Regions from separate parts of the Streptomyces sp. NPDC048650 genome, predicted to be linked through region 2. Evidence: predicted binding sites of a transcription regulator. Region 2 holds the regulator's gene; the other holds the start of a gene.
What was found. Region 2 encodes HspR, which represses chaperone genes until heat shock. Its sites were predicted from a motif close to TTGAGNNNNNNNNNCTCAA; they were not measured.

Region 1 (8,989 bases), on a different contig from region 2:
ACTTGCCGACGATGTTCGCGAGGACGTTGAGGCGGCCGCGGTGGGCCATGCCGATGACGACCTCGTCGAGCCGCGACTCGGCCGCGGAGTCGATGACCGCGTCCAGCAGCGGGATGACGGACTCGCCGCCCTCCAGCGAGAAGCGCTTCTGGCCGACGTACTTGGTCTGCAGGAACGTCTCGAACGCCTCGGCGGAGTTCAGCCGGCGCAGGATGCGCAGCTGCTCCTCGCGCTCGGGCGACTTGTGCGAGCGCTCGACGCGGTCCTGGATCCACTTGCGCTGCTTGGGGTCCTGGATGTGCATGAACTCGATGCCGGTGGTGCGGCAGTACGAGTCGCGCAGCACGCCCAGGATGTCGCGCAGCTTCATCATGGACTTGCCGGAGAAGCCGCCGACCGCGAACTCGCGCTCCAGGTCCCACAGGGTGAGGCCGTGCTCGATGATGTCGAGGTCGGGGTGCTTGCGCTGGTGGTACTCCAGCGGGTCGGTGTCGGCCATGACGTGGCCGCGGACCCGGTAGGAGTGGATCAGGTCGAAGACCCGCGCGGCCTTGGTGACGTCGTCGTCGTGCGAGACGTCGATGTCACGCAGCCAGCGGACCGGCTCGTACGGGATCCGCAGCGACTTGAAGATGTCGTCGAAGAAATCGTTCTCACCGAGCAGCAGCTGGCTCATGATGCGCAGGAACTCGCCGGAGGCGGCGCCCTGGATCACGCGGTGGTCGTACGTGCTGGTCATCGTCATGACCTTGGCGACGCCCAGCTTGTTCAGGGTGTCCTGGGAGGTGCCCTGGAACTCCGCGGGGTAGTCCATCGCGCCGACGCCGAGGATGAGGCCCTGGCCGGGCATCAGGCGGGGCACGGAGTGGACGGTGCCGATGCCGCCCGGGTTCGTCAGCGACGCGGTGACTCCGGTGAAGTCGTCCATCGTCAGCTTGTTGTCGCGGGCCCGGCGGACGATGTCCTCGTAGGCCTGCCAGAACTCGAAGAACGAGAGCGTCTCGGCCTTCTTGATGGCGGCGACGACGAGCTGGCGGTCGCCGTTCGGCTTCACCAGGTCGATGGCCAGACCGAGGTTGACGTGCTCGGGCTTGACCAGCGTCGGCTTGCCGTCCTTCTCCGCGAAGGAGTGGTTCATCGACGGCATGGCCTTGAGGGCCTGCACCATCGCGTACCCGATGAGGTGCGTGAAGGAGACCTTCCCGCCCCGGGCGCGCTTGAGGTGGTTGTTGATGACGATGCGGTTGTCGAACAGCAGCTTCACCGGGACGGCGCGGACGGACGTGGCCGTCGGCAGCTCCAGGGAGGCGTTCATGTTCTTCGCAACGGCGGCCGACGGGCCGCGCAGGGTGACGAACTCGGGGCCGGCCGCGGCCTCGGTGTCCGCCGTCTTGGCGGCCGGCTTGGCCGCGGGCTTGGCCGCGGGCTTCTCGGCCGGCTTGGCCGGGGTGGCGGGGGCCTTGGCGGCCGGCTTCGCCTGGGCCGGGGTGGCCGGCTTCTCGGCGGGGGCCGCGGGTGCGGCCGGCGCGGCCGGCGTGGCCGGTGCCGACGGGGCCGGGGCGGCCGGCGCAGGGGAGGCGCCCTCCGCCGGCTGGCTCGGCGCGGTGGCGCCGCCCGGCTTGTAATCGGCGAAGAAGTCCCACCAGGCTCGGTCTACCGAGTTCGGGTCCTGGAGGTACTGCTGGTAGATCTCGTCGACGAGCCACTCATTTGGACCGAACGCGGCAGCAGGGTTCTTTCCCTGCCCCGCTTGATCGGTCTCGGTCGAGATGCTCGAGCTGTTGGGGGACTGTAGCGACACGGCGGCAACCGCCCTCTTCCGCTTCCTAAGGTGGTGGACAGCGGGAATAAAGGCTACGCCTCTTGTGACCTTTGGTGCAGTCCGGGAGGGGTACTCGTCGTGCACGTCACATTCGCGGACGGGTTTCGCGGCATGACTTGGCGGGAAACACACGAGGTTTGCCCGCGTGCGGGTAGAACAACATCGCGGCGGCACCCCGGAACGAGTGCGTCCGCCACCGACCCTACGTCAGCGGCCGCCGGAAGCCGTCAGCTCCGAGCCGACTCCAGCCCCGGAAGGGTGACGCGGATCCGGCAGCCACGAGGGGATTCGGCCACTCCGATGCGTCCGCCGTGCAGATCCACCGCCCAGCGCGCGATGGCCAGGCCCAGTCCCGTGCCGCCGTCGCTGCCCGGACCGGACGGCGCCGGGCCGCCACGGTTGAACCGTTCGAAGACCCGGTAGCGCTCGGACGCGGGGATCCCGGGGCCCTCGTCCTGCACCTCCAGCTGCAGGCTCTCGGGACCCTCGCCGCGCCGCGCGTGCACCGTGACCCGGCCGTGTCGCGGGCTGTGCTTGATCGCGTTGTCGATGAGATTGGCGACGACCTGGTGCAGCCGTTCGGCGTCCGCGTGCGCGGTCAGCTCCGGCGGTGAGACGTCGAGGTGGAGATGGACGTCCGTGCGGGTGTGGGTGCCGGAGCCCGCGAGCCCGGACAGCGTCGAGGCGCCCCGGCTCATGTTGGCCTCCTTGAGCACCCCGGACAGATACGGCCACACCTCGAAGCGCCGGGCGTGCAGCGGCACCACGCCGTTGTCCAGCCGCGACAGGTCCAGGAGGTGCTCGACCAGCCGCCCCAGCCGTTCGGTCTGCTTCAGCGCCGTCCGCATCGTCTCCGGGTCCGGCTCGCAGACGCCGTCGACGACGTTCTCCAGCACCGCCCGCAGCGCCGCGATGGGCGTCCGCAGCTCGTGCGACACATTGGCGACCAGCTCCTTGCGGTGGGTGTCCACCGCCTCCAGGTCGGCCGCCATGCGGTTGAACGCCTCCGCCAGGTCCCCGAACTCGTCCCGGCGCTCGGAGCGCACCCGGCGCGAGTAGTCACCGTGCGCCATCGACCGCGTGACGTCCGTCATCTCGTCGAGCGGCGCCGTCAGGCTGTTCGCCACGAACTGGGTGACCAGCAGCGAGGCGATGATCGAGAAGACCGTGATCACCCGCAGCTCGGTCGCCGACGCTATGGCCACGAACACCAGGAGCGTCGTGATGATCACCGAGACGATGACCAGGGCGCCGAGCGCCGCCTTGACGGAGCGGTACGGATCCAGCGGCCGCAACCCCTCCCAGATCCGCTCCCACAGCCCCCGGGTCGGCGCCTGCCACTGCCACTGCCGGCGCCGCGTCATGCGGCCGGAGTCTCCAGGGCGTAGCCGACGCCGTGGACCGTGCGGATCCGCTCGGCGCCGATCTTGCGGCGCAGTGCCTTGATGTGGCTGTCGACCGTGCGGGTGCCGGAGGCGTCCGCCCAGTCCCACACCTCGGCCAGCAGCTGCTCGCGCGAGAGCACCGCGCGGGGGCTGTTCGCCAGGCAGACCAGCAGGTCGAACTCGGTCGGCGTCAGATGGACGTCCGCGCCGCGCACCCGCACCCGTCGCTGTGCGTGGTCGATCTCCAGCTCACCCAGCCGCAGGATCCCGCTGCGCGGCGTGTGCGCGGCCAGCGCGGCCCGCTCGACGCGGCGCAGCAGGACGTGGACCCGGGCGGCCAGTTCACGCATCGAGAAGGGCTTGGTCATGTAGTCGTCGGCGCCCACGCCGAGGCCGACCAGCATGTCCGTCTCGTCGTCGCGGGCGGTGAGCATCATCACCGGCACCGGGCGCTGGGCCTGGACCCGGCGGCACACCTCCAGGCCGTCGAAGCCCGGGAGCATCACATCCAGCACCAGCAGATCGGGCTGCCACGCCTCGGCGGTGTCCACCGCGGCCGGGCCGTCGGTGGCCGTCTGCACCTGGAACCCCTCGGCGCGCAGCCGGGCCGCGATGGCGTCGACGATCGTCGGGTCGTCCTCCACGACCAGCACCCGGCGCTGGGCGCCCGGCGTGGCCGCGGTGGTGCCGCCCTGGGTTGTCTGAGTCTGGTCCATCGCCCGCCCCTGCATTGCCCCTGCGTGGTCGCGTCCTGCTGGGGAGCAGCGTAAAGCCATGCCGTGACTGTCGGCTACGCGCCCTTGCGCGCAAGATGCACCACGTCCGGGACACCCCGGACAACGGGAATCTCTTCCGTACGCACCCCCTCGAATCCGGCATTCCGCAGCGCCTGTTCGAAGGCGGGCGAAGGCTGCGCGGACCAGACGGCGAGCACCCCGCCCGGTGTCAGCCGGTCCCGGCAGGCGGCGAGTCCGGCGGGGGAGTAGAGGCCGGCGTTGTCGTCGGTGACGGTCCAGTCGGGGCCGTTGTCGATGTCGAGGCAGAGTGCGTCGAAGGGGGGCCCGGCCGCATGCAGGCAGGCGAGCAGGCCGGTGTGCAGGATCTCGGTACGGGGATCGGCCAGCGCGTCGGCCGAGAGGGCCGACAGCGGGCCCGTGCGGTGCCAGTCGATCACCGCCTCCTCGCGCTCGACGACGGCGATCCGCCCCCAGCGCGGCTCGGCCGCAGCCCGCGCCAGGGAGAAGCCGACGCCCAGGCCGCCGATCAGGACGGCGGGCCGCTCCCGGTCGGCCGGGAGCGCCGCCAGGGCCACGTCCATCAGCAGTTGCTCCGAGCGGCCGTCGGAGGTGTCCATCAGGAAGCAGCCGTTGGCGATGATCTCGTAGACCGGCGCGGGCGCCCGCGGTGGTTCGGCGGGGCCGGGGGTGCCGCCCCGCTGCCGCAACACCACTTCGCCGTACGGGCCCTCGCGGCGGTCGAGGGTGCGCGGTGCCTCCTGGAGGCCGGGCTTCTGGGGGAGCGGGGGAACGGGAGCCATGCCGTCATCCTGGCCAACGGCGAGGGCGCGGGTCCAACCCCTGGACGAGGCGTTGCGGCGTGACGTGGCACATCGCACAGAGGTTGCTTCACGTGATGCATCTCACGTCCACAGCTCGCTCATGGGTTGAGCGTGCAGGGTGGTCGCGGACGTAGTGCAAGGCGGAGGAACCGCGGCCGCGAGACCGCGTGCACCACCGACGGAAGGGGCCTCGGACAGTGAGCTGGGCGGACACCGCCGACCGCGCGTCGGCAGAGACCGGGCGGTCCGCCGCCCTCCCGGGCATTCCACGCCAGCGCGGCGTCCCGGCGGCCCCCGCCGCCCGGCCCGACCTGCCCGGGGCGCCCCTGCCGTCCGCGCCGCCCCGTCCGTGGCGGCTGTTGCCCACCCCCACCGGCACCCCCTTCACCTTCGGCTACGCCGGCCTCCTCCTCGCCACCTCACTGTTCGCCGCACACGCCGATCCCACCCTGGTCGGCGAACTGCTCCGCGGCTCCAGCACCGACGTCATCCACCTGGCCCAGGCCCCGCTCCTGGTGCTCGTCGCCTCCGCGCTGTGGGTCGCGGGCGGGCTGACCTCCGGCTACGCCGTCGCCCTCCTCTTCGTCCTCACCGCTCTGGAGCGGCGGATCGGCGGCCTGCGCGCCGCCGCGGTCTTCTTCGGCGGCCATGCGCTGGCCACCCTCGCGACCGAACTGCCCGTCGGCTTCTCGGTCGCCGCCGGAGCGCTGCCCGACAGCTCCCTCCAGCGCCTCGACTACGGCATCAGCTTCGGCGTGATGACCTGCGTCGGGGCCGTCGCCGGGCTGCTCCCGCCGTGGCCGCGCCGGCTGCTGCTGGCCGGCGCCGGCTATCTGGCGGTCACCGGCCTGCTCGCCTACGCCGACCCGATGACCGACTGGGGCCATCTCCTCTCGCTCGCCCTCGGTGCGGCGAGCTGGCCCCTGCTGCGCCGGTGGCGGGCGGCGCGCACCCGGCTGCGGTCGGCGTGAGCCTGCCGGCCCTCCGGCGGCCCAGCGGCTCGCCGCTCTCGCGCGAGGACCGGACGCTCCCCGGCCCCCGTGCCGGGACCGGCCACTGACAACGCCGGTGCGGCGCACGCGCAGCGGCAGCGGCGGGCACCCGATCCGGTCACCCGCCCCCGGCCGCCTGGGAGAATGGCGGCCCCGCCCCACGCCGCCCCAGGAGCCGACCGCCGTGACCCACGACAGCCCTCGCCCCGCCCCCGGAGCCACCGAGCTCGACCTGTTGTCCGACTGCGGCAGCTGCTTCGGGCTGTGCTGCGTCGCGCTGCCGTTCGCGGCCTCGGCGGACTTCGCCATCGACAAGGACGCCGGCCGGCCCTGTCCGAACCTGCGGACCGACTTCCGCTGCGGCATCCACACCGACCTGCGCGAGCGCGGCTTCTCCGGCTGCACGGTCTTCGACTGCTTCGGCGCCGGACAGAAGGTCTCCCAGGTCACCTTCGGCGGCGAGGACTGGCGCCGGGCACCGGGCACCGCCCGGCAGATGTTCGAGGTCTTCCCCGTCATGCGGCAGCTGCACGAGCTGCTGTGGTACCTCGCCGAGGCGCTGGCCCTGCCGGACGCCCGCCCGGCCCACGCCGACCTGCGGCGCGCGCTGGCCGACACCGAGCGGCTCACCCGGGGCAGCGCCGCGGAACTGACCGCGCTGGACGTGCCCGCGCACCGCGCCGAGGTCAACGCGCTGCTGCTGCGGGCCAGCGAGCTCGTACGGGCCGAGATCCCCGGCCGCAAGAAGGACCGGCGCGGTGCCGATCTCTTCGGGGCCCGGCTGAAGGGGGCGGATCTGCGGGGCGCCAGCCTGCGCGGAGCCTGCCTGATCGCCGCGGACCTGCGGGGCGCCGACCTGCGGTCCGCCGACCTGATCGGCGCCGATCTGCGGGACGCCGACCTGCGCGGCGCGGACCTGACCGACAGCATCTTCCTGACCCGGGCTCAACTCGACGCCGCCAGGGGCGACGCCACCACGCTGCTGCCGGACGCGCTCGGCCGTCCCGCTCACTGGCCGGCCGCCTGAGCACGTCAAGGAGGTCGAGCACGTCGAGGACGTAGCGACGGGGTCCGCACGGTCGGGGGCGGCCCGATCGCTGAGGGCGAACAGGCGCCGGGGAACATCTCCTGCCCCCGCTGCATTGAGTGGGTAAAGCTCAACTTGTTTGCCGAAGGGGAGATCATGGCAACGACGTCCACACCGCTCACTCTGCCCGTGCTGCCCCTCGATGACGAGGTCGTACTGCCCGGCATGGTGGTGCCCCTGGACCTGTCCGACGCGGAGGTCCGCGCCGCGGTGGAGGCGGCACAGGCCGCCGCCTCCTCGGGTAACAAGCCGCAGGTGCTGCTTGTGCCCCGGGTCGACGGGAACTACCCGGGAATCGGCACGCTCGGCCGGATCGAGCAGGTCGGGCGGCTGTCCGACGGCGACCCCGGCGCGCTGATCCGCGGGCTCGGCCGGGTGCGGATCGGCTCCGGCACAACCGGACCCGGCGCCGCGCTGTGGGTGGAGGGGACCACCGTCACCGAGGACGTGCCCTCCCCGCTGCCCGGCTCGGTCGGCGAGTTCGTCACCGAATACAAGGCGCTGGCCACCAGCTGGCTGCGCAAGCGCGGCGCCTGGCAGGTGGTGGACCGCGTCCAGGGCATCGACGAGGTCTCCGCGCTCGCCGACAACTCCGGCTATCTGCCGTTCCTGACGGTTGAACAGAAGGTGCGGCTGCTGGAGACCGTCGACCCGGTCGCCCGGCTGAAGGCCGCCACCGACATCCTGCGCGAGCATCTCGCCGAGCAGGATGTCGCCGAGTCCATCGCCAAGGACGTCCAGGAGGGCGTCGACAAGCAGCAGCGGGAGTTCCTGCTGCGCCGCCAGATGGAGGCGGTGCGCAAGGAGCTCGCCGAACTGAACGGCGACCCGGAGGACGAGGGCGACGACTACCGCGCCCGGGTGGAGGCCGCCGACCTGCCCGAGGACGTCCGCAAGGCCGCCCTCAAGGAGGTCGACAAGCTGGAGCGCTCCAGCGACCAGAGCCCCGAGGGTTCCTGGATCCGCACCTGGCTGGACACCGTCCTGGAACTGCCGTGGAACGAACGGACCGAGGACGCCTACGACATCGCCGGGGCCAAGGAGGTCCTGGACGCGGACCACGCCGGACTCCAGGACGTCAAGGAGCGGATCACCGAGTATCTGGCGGTGCGCAAGCGCCGGGCGGAGCGCGGGCTGGGGCTGGTCGGCGGACGGCGCGGCGGCGCGGTGCTGGCGCTGGTCGGGCCGCCCGGTGTCGGCAAGACCTCGCTCGGTGAGTCCGTCGCGCGGGCCATGGGCCGCAAGTTCGTCCGGGTCGCGCTCGGCGGTGTCCGGGACGAGGCGGAGATCCGCGGCCACCGGCGCACCTACGTCGGCGCGCTGCCCGGCCGGATCGTCCGGGCCGTCAAGGAGGCCGGGTCGATGAACCCGGTGGTGCTGCTCGACGAGATCGACAAGGTGGGCTCCGACTTCCGGGGCGACCCGGCGGCCGCCCTCCTGGAGGTCCTGGACCCGGCGCAGAACCACACCTTCCGCGACCACTACCTGGAGGTCGAACTGGACCTCAGCGACGTGGTCTTCCTGGCCACCGCCAACGTCCTGGAAGCCATTCCCGAGCCGCTGCTCGACCGGATGGAGCTGGTCCGGCTGGACGGCTACACCGAGGACGAGAAGGTCGTCATCGCCCGGGACCACCTGCTGCCGCGCCAGCTGGAGCGAGCCGGTCTGGAGCCCGGCGAGGTGACGCTGGCGGACGACGCGCTGCGCAGGCTGGCGGGCGAGTACACCCGCGAGGCCGGCGTACGGAACCTGGAGCGGTCGGTCGCCCGGCTGCTGCGCAAGGTCGCCGCCCAGCACGAACTGGGCGAGCGGGAGCTGCCGTTCACGGTGGGTGCGGACCAGCTGCGCCCGCTGATCGGGCGGCCGCACCACACCCCGGAGTCCGCCCAGGACCCGGCCGAGCGGCGCACAGCGGTGCCCGGCGTGGTCACCGGCCTCGCGGTCACCGGCGCGGGCGGCGACGTGCTCTATGTGGAGGCGTCACTGGCCGACCCGGAGACCGGTGGCTCCGGACTCCAGCTGACCGGCCAGCTCGGCGACGTCATGAAGGAGTCGGCGCACATCGCGCTCTCGTTCCTCCGTTCGCACGGTGCGGAGCTGGAGCTGCCGGTCGCCGACCTCAAGGAGCGCGGAGTGCATCTGCAC
Region 2 (8,989 bases):
AGGGTGACGTCAAGGACGTCCTCCTGCTGGACGTCACCCCGCTGTCCCTCGGTATCGAGACCAAGGGCGGCATCATGACCAAGCTCATCGAGCGCAACACCACGATCCCGACCAAGCGGTCCGAGATCTTCACGACGGCCGAGGACAACCAGCCGTCGGTGCAGATCCAGGTCTACCAGGGCGAGCGCGAGATCGCGGCGTACAACAAGAAGCTCGGGATGTTCGAGCTGACCGGCCTGCCGCCGGCCCCGCGCGGGGTCCCGCAGATCGAGGTCTCCTTCGACATCGACGCCAACGGCATCATGCACGTGACCGCGAAGGACCTGGGCACGGGCAAGGAGCAGAAGATGACCGTCACCGGCGGCTCCTCGCTGCCGAAGGACGAGGTCGACCGGATGCGTCAGGAGGCCGAGCAGTACGCGGACGAGGACACCAAGCGCCGCGAGGCCGCCGAGACCCGCAACCAGGCCGAGCAGCTCGTCTACCAGACCGAGAAGTTTCTCAAGGACAACGAGGACAAGGTCCCCGGTGAGGTCAAGACCGAGGTCGAGGAAGCCGTCAATGAGCTGAAGGAGGAGCTCAAGGGCGAGGACACGGCCGAGATCCGCACCGCCACCGAGAAGGTCGCGGCCGTCTCGCAGAAGCTGGGCCAGGCCCTGTATGCCGATGCCCAGGCCGCCGGTGGCGCCGAGGGCGCCGAGGGTGCCGCTGGTGCCGCCGGTGAGCAGGCCAAGGCCGAGGACGACGTCGTGGACGCCGAGATCGTCGACGACGAGAAGCCCAAGAAGGACGGTGCCGCGTGACGGAGGAGACCCCGGGCTTCGACGAGAAGCCTGACGTCCCCTCCGACGCCGCTCCCGAAGATGCGGCGCAGGAAGCCGAGTCCGCCGAGAAGGCGGGCTCGGCCCCGGCCGGGGACGCCAGTGACAGCACCCGAGACGCCCAGGACACGGCGCTGACGGCGCAGCTGGACCAGGTACGGACGGCGCTCAACGAGCGCACCTCGGACCTCCAGCGGCTCCAGGCGGAGTACCAGAACTACCGCCGTCGGGTGGAACGGGACCGGGTCACGGTCAAGGAGATCGCCGCGGCGAACGTCCTGTCCGAGCTCCTTCCCACCCTCGACGACGTCGGTCGTGCGCGAGAGCACGGCGAACTGGTCGGCGGCTTCAAGTCGGTGGCCGAATCGCTGGAGACCGTGGTCGCCAAGCTGGGTCTGCAGCAGTTCGGCAAGGAGGGCGAGCCCTTCGACCCGACGATCCACGAGGCGCTGATGCACTCGTACGCGCCGGATGTCACGGAAACCACGTGCGTGGCGATCCTGCAGCCCGGGTATCGCATCGGTGAACGAACGATCCGCCCCGCGCGGGTCGCCGTCGCCGAACCGCAGCCGGGCGCGCAGACCGTCAAGTCCGCCTCGGAAGAGGACGCCAAGGCTTCGGACGAGGAAAACGGTGGCCCGGACGAGGGCTGACGTGAGGGCGTACAAGGAAACCGCGCGGAAGGAGGGACGTCGGGGATGAGCACCAAGGACTTCGTCGAGAAGGACTACTACAAGGTCCTCGGCGTCCCGAAGGACGCCACCGAAGCGGAGATCAAGAAGGCGTACCGGAAGCTCGCCCGCGAGTTCCACCCGGACGCCAACAAGGGCGACGACAAGGCCGAGGAGCGCTTCAAGGAGATCTCCGAGGCGAACGACGTCCTGGGCGACCCCAAGCGGCGCAAGGAGTACGACGAGGCACGGACGCTGTTCGGCAACGGCGGCTTCCGGCCCGGCCCCGGTGCGGGCGGCGGCAACTTCAACTTCGACCTGGGCGACCTCTTCGGGGGCACCGCCCAGGGCGGCCAGGGCGGCGGCTTCGGCGGCGGCCTCGGGGACGTCTTCGGCGGCCTGTTCAACCGCGGCGGCGCGGGTACCCGTACCCAGCCGAGGCGGGGCCAGGACGTCGAGTCCGAAGTCACGCTGAGCTTCACCGAAGCGGTCGACGGCGCCACGGTCCCGCTGCGGATGTCCAGCCAGGCGCCGTGCAAGTCGTGCTCGGGCACCGGCGACAAGAACGGCACGCCGCGGGTCTGCCCGACCTGCGTCGGCACCGGTCAGGTCAGCCGGGGCGCGGGCGGCGGGTTCTCGCTCACCGATCCGTGTGCGGACTGCAAGGGCCGGGGCCTGATCGCCCAGGACCCGTGCGACGTCTGCAAGGGCAGCGGTCGCGCGACGAGCGCCCGCACCATGCAGGTGCGCATCCCGGCGGGCGTCTCCGACGGGCAGCGCATCCGGCTGCGCGGCAAGGGCGGCCCCGGTGAACAGGGCGGCCCGGCGGGCGACCTGTACGTCGTGGTGCATGTCGACGCCCACCCGGCGTTCGGCCGCCGGGGCGACAACCTCACCGTCACCGTGCCGGTCACCTTCCCGGAGGCCGCGCTGGGTGGCGAGATCAAGGTCCCGACGCTGGGCGGCCCGCCGGTCACGCTGAAACTGCCGGCCGGCACTCCCAACGGCCGTACCATGCGGGCCCGCGGCAAGGGCGCCACCCGTAAGGACGGCACCCGGGGTGATCTGCTGGTCACCATCGAGGTGCAGGTGCCCGACGACCTGAGCGACAAGGCGAAGGAATCGCTGGAGAACTATCGCGAGGCGACCGCGGGATCCGACCCGCGGGCGGAGCTGTTCAAGGCCGCGAAGGGAGCTTGAGATGGACAGCCGGGGCGGGCAGCGTCGTAACCCATATGAACTGACCGAAGAGTCGCCGGTGTACGTCATCTCCGTCGCGGCTCAGCTTTCCGGCCTGCATCCGCAGACCCTGCGTCAGTACGACCGATTGGGTCTGGTCTCGCCCGACCGCACGGCCGGGCGGGGCCGCCGCTATTCCGCCAGGGACATCGAACTGCTGCGTACGGTGCAGCAGTTGTCCCAGGACGAGGGCATCAACCTCGCCGGCATCAAGCGCATCATCGAGCTGGAGAACCAGGTCGCGGCCCTGCAGCAGCGGGTCGCCGAGCTGCAGGGCGCCGTGGAGGGCGCGGCCAGTGCGATGCAGCAGCGGGAGGCGGCGGTGCACGCCTCCTACCGCCGCGACCTGGTGCCGTATCAGGATGTGCAGCAGACCAGTGCGCTGGTCGTGTGGCGGCCGAAGCGCCCGGAGTAGCGGGCGCCGACCGTACGGCACGGCGCGCAGACGAATCGGCACAGGGCCGGGGAACATCTCCCCGGCCCTGTGCCGTTTCCGTGGTCGTGCGGGCTTCAGCAGCCGTTGTAGCCGGCCGTCGGCATCGACAGTCGGCGGTGCACATGGGACTTCATCGTCAGCGTGTACTCCGGCTCGTCCAGGTCGGCGGTTTCCAGGCGTACGCCCGCCGCCGAGCACCGGGCGCTGAAGTCGTCGGCGCCGTCGATCGCGTACTCCAGCGCACGGCGGTTGGGCACCACGAACACATCGACCAGGCCCTCTTCGACATCGCTCCACAGCGCGCTGTGGTCGGCGCGCAGCTGGTGCAGGCTGAGCCGGCAGGTCAGGTGGTAGTCACGGGCTGCCGCCCACTGGGTGCACATGTCGTGCTGGCTGCGGTCGTCGACCAGAAACGGATCCTCGTCCAGCTCGGACAGCGGCATCAGGCAGGCGATCGCCGTCACTCGGACCGAGTTCATCGTGCCCTCCGGGGCGTGGCGATTGTGGGGGCGACGATACCCCCGCGGACGCCCCGGGGTGGAGGGCTTGTGCCCGGTGGTGAGGCATATCCGCAGGCATGGCAGATCTTCCAGCCGTCCTGGTTGATGGCGAGCTGGCCGCCGCACCGGGGGCAGAGTTCCGCGCGCGGGTACGCAGGGGGAGGCCCTGGGCGGCGGGGAGCAGATGTCGCGCTGCGCAGCGCCTGCGCCATGCGGGCCTCCGGCTGCCGTCTTGTGCTCGAAGGAGGGTCGATGAGGTCCGCTTGGAGCGCGGAACTGTTCGATGCCTGCCGATTTCTTCTTCCTGGTTACCAGGTGCGCGCAAGGCGGCGGACGCGCACCATCCGTTTTCGGCCAGCTCCGAGCCGTAGGACGGCCCGTACGGACTCAGGCCCGGCCCAGCGCCCTGGTCACCGCGATCTCGATCATGACGCGGTCGGGGTTCGGCTCCGGTGTGCGGCGGTACCGCCCGGCGTATCGGGCGACCGCGTCGGCCACCGACTCCGCGTCCGTACGCACCCGCGCGATGCCCTCCAGCGTCGCCCAGCGGCCACGGTCCACCTGGCAGACGGCGACGGTGGCCCCGTCCGGCCCGGCGGCGAGGATGTTCTTGACCTTGGTGCTGTCCTTGCGGGTGATGACCCGTGCGATCCGCTGCCCGGCGTCGTAGGTGACACCCACCGGGACGACATGCGGTGTCCCGTTCGTACGCAGCGTGGTCAGGGTCGGCATCAGGTACTCGTCCCAGAAGGCGAGGTACTCGGGGGTGAGGGCGGAGAGGTCGTGGGCCATGGTGGCCAGGGTAGTTGCGGGTGGCCGGGCGCGAGCCGGTTCCGCGGCCCCGGGGGAACCCGGTGGCATCCGGGGCCGTACGGGAAGGGGGCGGCGCATCCGGCGCCGTGTGTGCGCGGCGAGGCCGGGCGGGCTTGGCCGGAACGGCCTTGAGTGGAATAGACTCAACTTATCGCACGTTGCAGTGTGCAGGGTAAGGCGGCTGGACCGGTGAAGCCGCCCACGACGAGTGCGAGCAGTGGACGAGCACGGGCAGTAGACCGAGTACAGGCACCAGTAACGAGGAGGATCACAAGGCCGTGGACGCCGAGCTGACCAACAAGAGCCGGGAGGCGCTGGCCGCCGCCAACGAGCGGGCGGTCACCGCCGGACACGCGGACATGACGTCCGCGCATCTGCTGCTCGCGCTGCTGGCCGGGCAGGACAACGAAAACATCATGGACCTGCTGGCGGGTGTCGAGGCCGACGCCGCCGCGCTGCGCTCCGGAGCCGAGCGCCAGCTCGCCGGGCAGCCCAGCGTCCAGGGTTCGACCGTGGCGCCGCCGCAGCCGGACCGCGATCTGCTGGCCGCCATCGCGGACGCCACCAAGCGCGCGCGGGATCTCGGCGACGCCTATGTCTCCACCGAACACCTCCTCATCGGCATCGCGGCCAAGGGCGGCCGCACCGGCGAACTGCTGGAGCAGCAGGGCGCGAGCGCCAAGAAACTGGTCGCCGCCTTCGAGGCCGGCCGCGGCGCGCAGCGGGTGACGAGCGCCGACCCGGAGGGCACGTACAAGGCGCTGGAGAAGTTCGGTACGGACTTCACGGCGGCCGCCCGTGAGGGCAAGCTCGACCCGGTCATCGGCCGCGACCACGAGATCCGCCGCGTGGTGCAGGTCCTCTCCCGCCGTACGAAGAACAACCCGGTGCTCATCGGCGAGCCCGGCGTCGGCAAGACCGCCGTCGTCGAGGGCCTGGCCCAGCGCATCGTCAAGGGCGACGTGCCCGAGTCGCTGCGCGACAAGCGGCTGGTCGCGCTGGACCTGGGCGCGATGGTCGCGGGCGCGAAGTACCGCGGTGAGTTCGAGGAACGGCTCAAGACCGTCCTGGCCGAGATCAAGTCGAGCGACGGCCGGATCATCACGTTCATCGACGAGCTGCACACCGTCGTCGGCGCGGGCGCCGGCGGCGACTCGGCCATGGACGCGGGCAACATGCTCAAGCCGATGCTGGCCCGCGGCGAGCTGCGGATGGTCGGCGCGACCACCCTCGACGAGTACCGCGAGCGGATCGAGAAGGACCCCGCGCTGGAGCGGCGTTTCCAGCAGGTACTGGTAGCCGAGCCGACCGTCGAGGACACGGTGGCCATTCTGCGCGGCCTCAAGGGACGCTACGAAGCACACCACAAGGTCCAGATCGCCGACTCCGCGCTGGTCGCCGCCGCCACTCTCTCCGACCGCTACATCACCTCCCGCTTCCTGCCCGACAAGGCCATCGACCTGGTCGACGAGGCCGCGTCCCGACTCCGTATGGAGATCGACTCCTCCCCGGTGGAGATCGACGAGCTGCAGCGCGCCGTCGACCGCCTCAAGATGGAGGAACTCGCGCTCAAGAACGAGACCGACGCCGGCTCCGTCCAGCGCCTGGAGAAGCTCCGCAAGGACCTCGCCGACAAGGAGGAGGAGCTGCGGGGGCTGACCGCCCGCTGGGAGAAGGAGAAGCAGGGCCTCAACCGCGTCGGTGAGCTGAAGGAGAAGCTCGACGAGCTGCGGGGCCAGGCGGAGCGTGCCCAGCGCGACGGCGACTTCGACACCGCCTCCAAGCTGCTGTACGGCGAGATCCCCGGCCTGGAGCGGGAGCTGGAGGAGGCCGCGGAGGCGGAGGCCGAGCAGGAGGCGGCCAAGGACGCCAAGGAGTCCATGGTCAAGGAGGAGGTCGGGCCGGACGACATCGCGGACGTGGTCGGCGCCTGGACGGGCATCCCGGCCGGCCGGCTGCTGGAGGGCGAGACGCAGAAGCTGCTGCGCATGGAGGACGAGCTCGGCAAGCGGCTGATCGGCCAGACCGAGGCCGTACGGTCGGTCTCCGACGCGGTACGCCGCACCCGCGCCGGCATCGCCGACCCGGACCGCCCCACCGGTTCCTTCCTCTTCCTCGGCCCGACCGGCGTCGGCAAGACCGAGCTGGCCAAGGCGCTCGCGGACTTCCTCTTCGACGACGAGCGGGCCATGGTCCGGATCGACATGTCGGAGTACGGCGAGAAGCACTCCGTCGCCCGCCTGGTCGGCGCCCCGCCCGGCTACGTCGGCTACGAGGAGGGCGGCCAGCTCACCGAGGCGGTGCGTCGCCGCCCGTACTCGGTGATCCTCCTGGACGAGGTCGAGAAGGCCCACACCGAGGTCTTCGACGTCCTGCTCCAGGTCCTCGACGACGGCCGCCTCACCGACGGCCAGGGCCGCACCGTCGACTTCCGCAACACCATCCTCATCCTCACCTCCAACCTCGGCTCCAACTTCCTCATGGACCCGCTGCTGAAGGAGGACCAGAAGAAGGAGAGGGTGCTGGAGACGGTCCGAGCCTCGTTCCGCCCCGAATTCCTCAACCGCCTCGACGACGTGGTGGTCTTCCACCCCCTGGGCACCGATCAGCTCCAGCGCATCGCCCGGATCCAGCTCGACCACCTCCAGCGCCGCCTGGCCGACCGCAGGCTCACCCTGGACGTCACCGACCGCGCCCTGGCCTGGCTCGCCTGGCTGGGCCGGGAACCGGTCGTCGACGCCCCGGCCCCGGACCTCTCCTACGGCGCCCGCCCCCTGCGCCGCCTGGTCCAGACGGCCATCGGCGACCAGCTCGCGCGCGCCATCCTGGCAGGTGATGTGCTGGACGGAGACACGGTACGGGTGGATGTGGACGGGGACCGCCTCTCCGTCACACCCGCCAGGGCCGCCGCCTGACCACCATCCGCGCCACACACCGCCCCGTCCGTCCCGCACTTGCCAGGACGGGGCGGATGTGGGGGAGGATGGCAAGGACCATACGAAGGGAATTCCACGGTGAGCATCGACCCGTCCTCGATTCCGAATTTCGGGGGCCAGCCCGAACCCGAGCCGTCGGGGCCTGATGGTCCCGTCGTGCCTGACCAGGATCTGGTGAAGCAGCTCCTCGACCAGATGGAGCTGAAGTACGTCGTCGACGAGGAGGGTGACCTCGCCGCCCCGTGGGAGCAGTTCCGCACGTACTTCATGTTCCGCGGCGAGGAGGAGCAGCAGATCTTCTCCGTCCGCACGTTCTACGACCGCTCCCACGGCATCGACGACAAGTCGAAGCTGCTGGAGGCGATCGACGACTGGAACCGCCGGACCCTGTGGCCCAAGGCCTACACCCACACCCATGACGACGGCACGGTCCGTCTGATCGGTGAGGCATCGATGCTGATCGGCACCGGCGTCTCGCTCGAACACTTCGTGTCGAGCACGGTCAGCTGGGTGCGTGCGTCGATCGAATTCGACAAGTGGATCGTCGAGCAGCTCGGCCTCGAAGCCGAGATCGAAGGCGACCAGAACGACAAGCCGGGTGACGACGAGGCCTGAGCCTCGGCGTTGTCACCTCTCGGCTGCGCGGGCCCCGGAGCTTTTGGCTCCGGGGCCCGCGTTCGTGTGCGGGGCCCGCCCTGGTGTCCTGGCCGTCGTGCGGCGTTGTCGCAGGGCCTCGCGGAGGGGCACAGCGGGCTGGACTCCACGCTGAAGGGGCTTGCGGACGCTTACGAGGGGGCGTCCTACGATGCCCTGCTCAGCCGCTGGGAACAGGCATCCGCCCAGCACCACACAGTCCTGACCAACTGCTGTGACGTGCCGGCCACCGCGCTGGAGGTCGCGGCCACCGGCGTGGTCGTGGCCGAGGGAGTGGTCATCGCCCAACTGGTCGTCACCGCCGTCGAGATGGCGGCGGCAGCGGCCGCGACCGTGGCGACCCTCGGTATCGCGGCTGCCGCCGAGGCGGCAGCCATCGAGATCGGCAAACGCATCATCAGGGCCGTCATCCAGGAAATCGAGGATGTCCACCTCGCCGAACTCGTCACCATGGCGATCGAGCCGTTCCAGGCCGAGATCGAAAAAGCCGTGTCCGGCCTTGTTCTCAAGGGCGTTGACGCGGCACTGGGTGCGGCGGCGGGTGCCGCGTGAGCAAGGGATTCAAGGCACACACCGACCACTTGGCGAAGGCGGCCAAGGAAGCCCACGGCCATGTGGAGGGGGTGGAGCGGTTCAGTAGCAATCTGGACGCCAAGACGCGCGGCAAGCTGCTCGGCAAGGGCAAATTCGGGATGGTGGTCCAGAAGGCGGTCCGCTCGCGCAGGTCTACGCCTATCTCTTCGAGGACTTCGACGCCATGCCGGTCGCCCCGCAGTAGCGGTCCGTCTTCCGGGACGAGCGGGTCGCCGTGACCGGCGTCTTCGCCTGGAAGCACGGCCGCCGCTACGCCTGCCTCCAGGACCTCTGGGACCATTTCTACGGTGACCGGAAGAGCCGCCGGTGGCACCGACCCGCAAGC

Region 1: lon (endopeptidase La) is a predicted target of HspR. The motif match lies at 6,900-6,918, and genes of this name have one in related genera.

Annotation. Positions count from the first base shown of each region.
Region 1 is NZ_JBICVM010000001.1:854,122-863,110, forward strand. It holds gene ACGFML_RS03960 (multifunctional oxoglutarate decarboxylase/oxoglutarate dehydrogenase thiamine pyrophosphate-binding subunit/dihydrolipoyllysine-residue succinyltransferase subunit) at 1-1,801, opposite strand, end outside; gene ACGFML_RS03965 (sensor histidine kinase) at 2,050-3,186, opposite strand; gene ACGFML_RS03970 (response regulator transcription factor) at 3,183-3,923, opposite strand; gene ACGFML_RS03975 (spermidine synthase) at 3,998-4,744, opposite strand; gene ACGFML_RS03980 (rhomboid-like protein) at 4,963-5,736, shown strand; gene ACGFML_RS03985 (pentapeptide repeat-containing protein) at 5,942-6,784, shown strand; gene lon (endopeptidase La) at 6,941-8,989, shown strand, end outside.
Region 2 is NZ_JBICVM010000010.1:188,515-197,503, forward strand. It holds gene dnaK (molecular chaperone DnaK) at 1-803, shown strand, start outside; gene grpE (nucleotide exchange factor GrpE) at 800-1,474, shown strand; gene dnaJ (molecular chaperone DnaJ) at 1,520-2,692, shown strand; gene ACGFML_RS26855 (heat shock protein transcriptional repressor HspR) at 2,694-3,146, shown strand; gene ACGFML_RS26860 (hypothetical protein) at 3,242-3,646, opposite strand; gene ACGFML_RS26865 (pyridoxamine 5'-phosphate oxidase family protein) at 4,055-4,459, opposite strand; gene clpB (ATP-dependent chaperone ClpB) at 4,759-7,395, shown strand; gene ACGFML_RS26875 (YbjN domain-containing protein) at 7,495-8,031, shown strand; gene ACGFML_RS26880 (hypothetical protein) at 8,137-8,622, shown strand.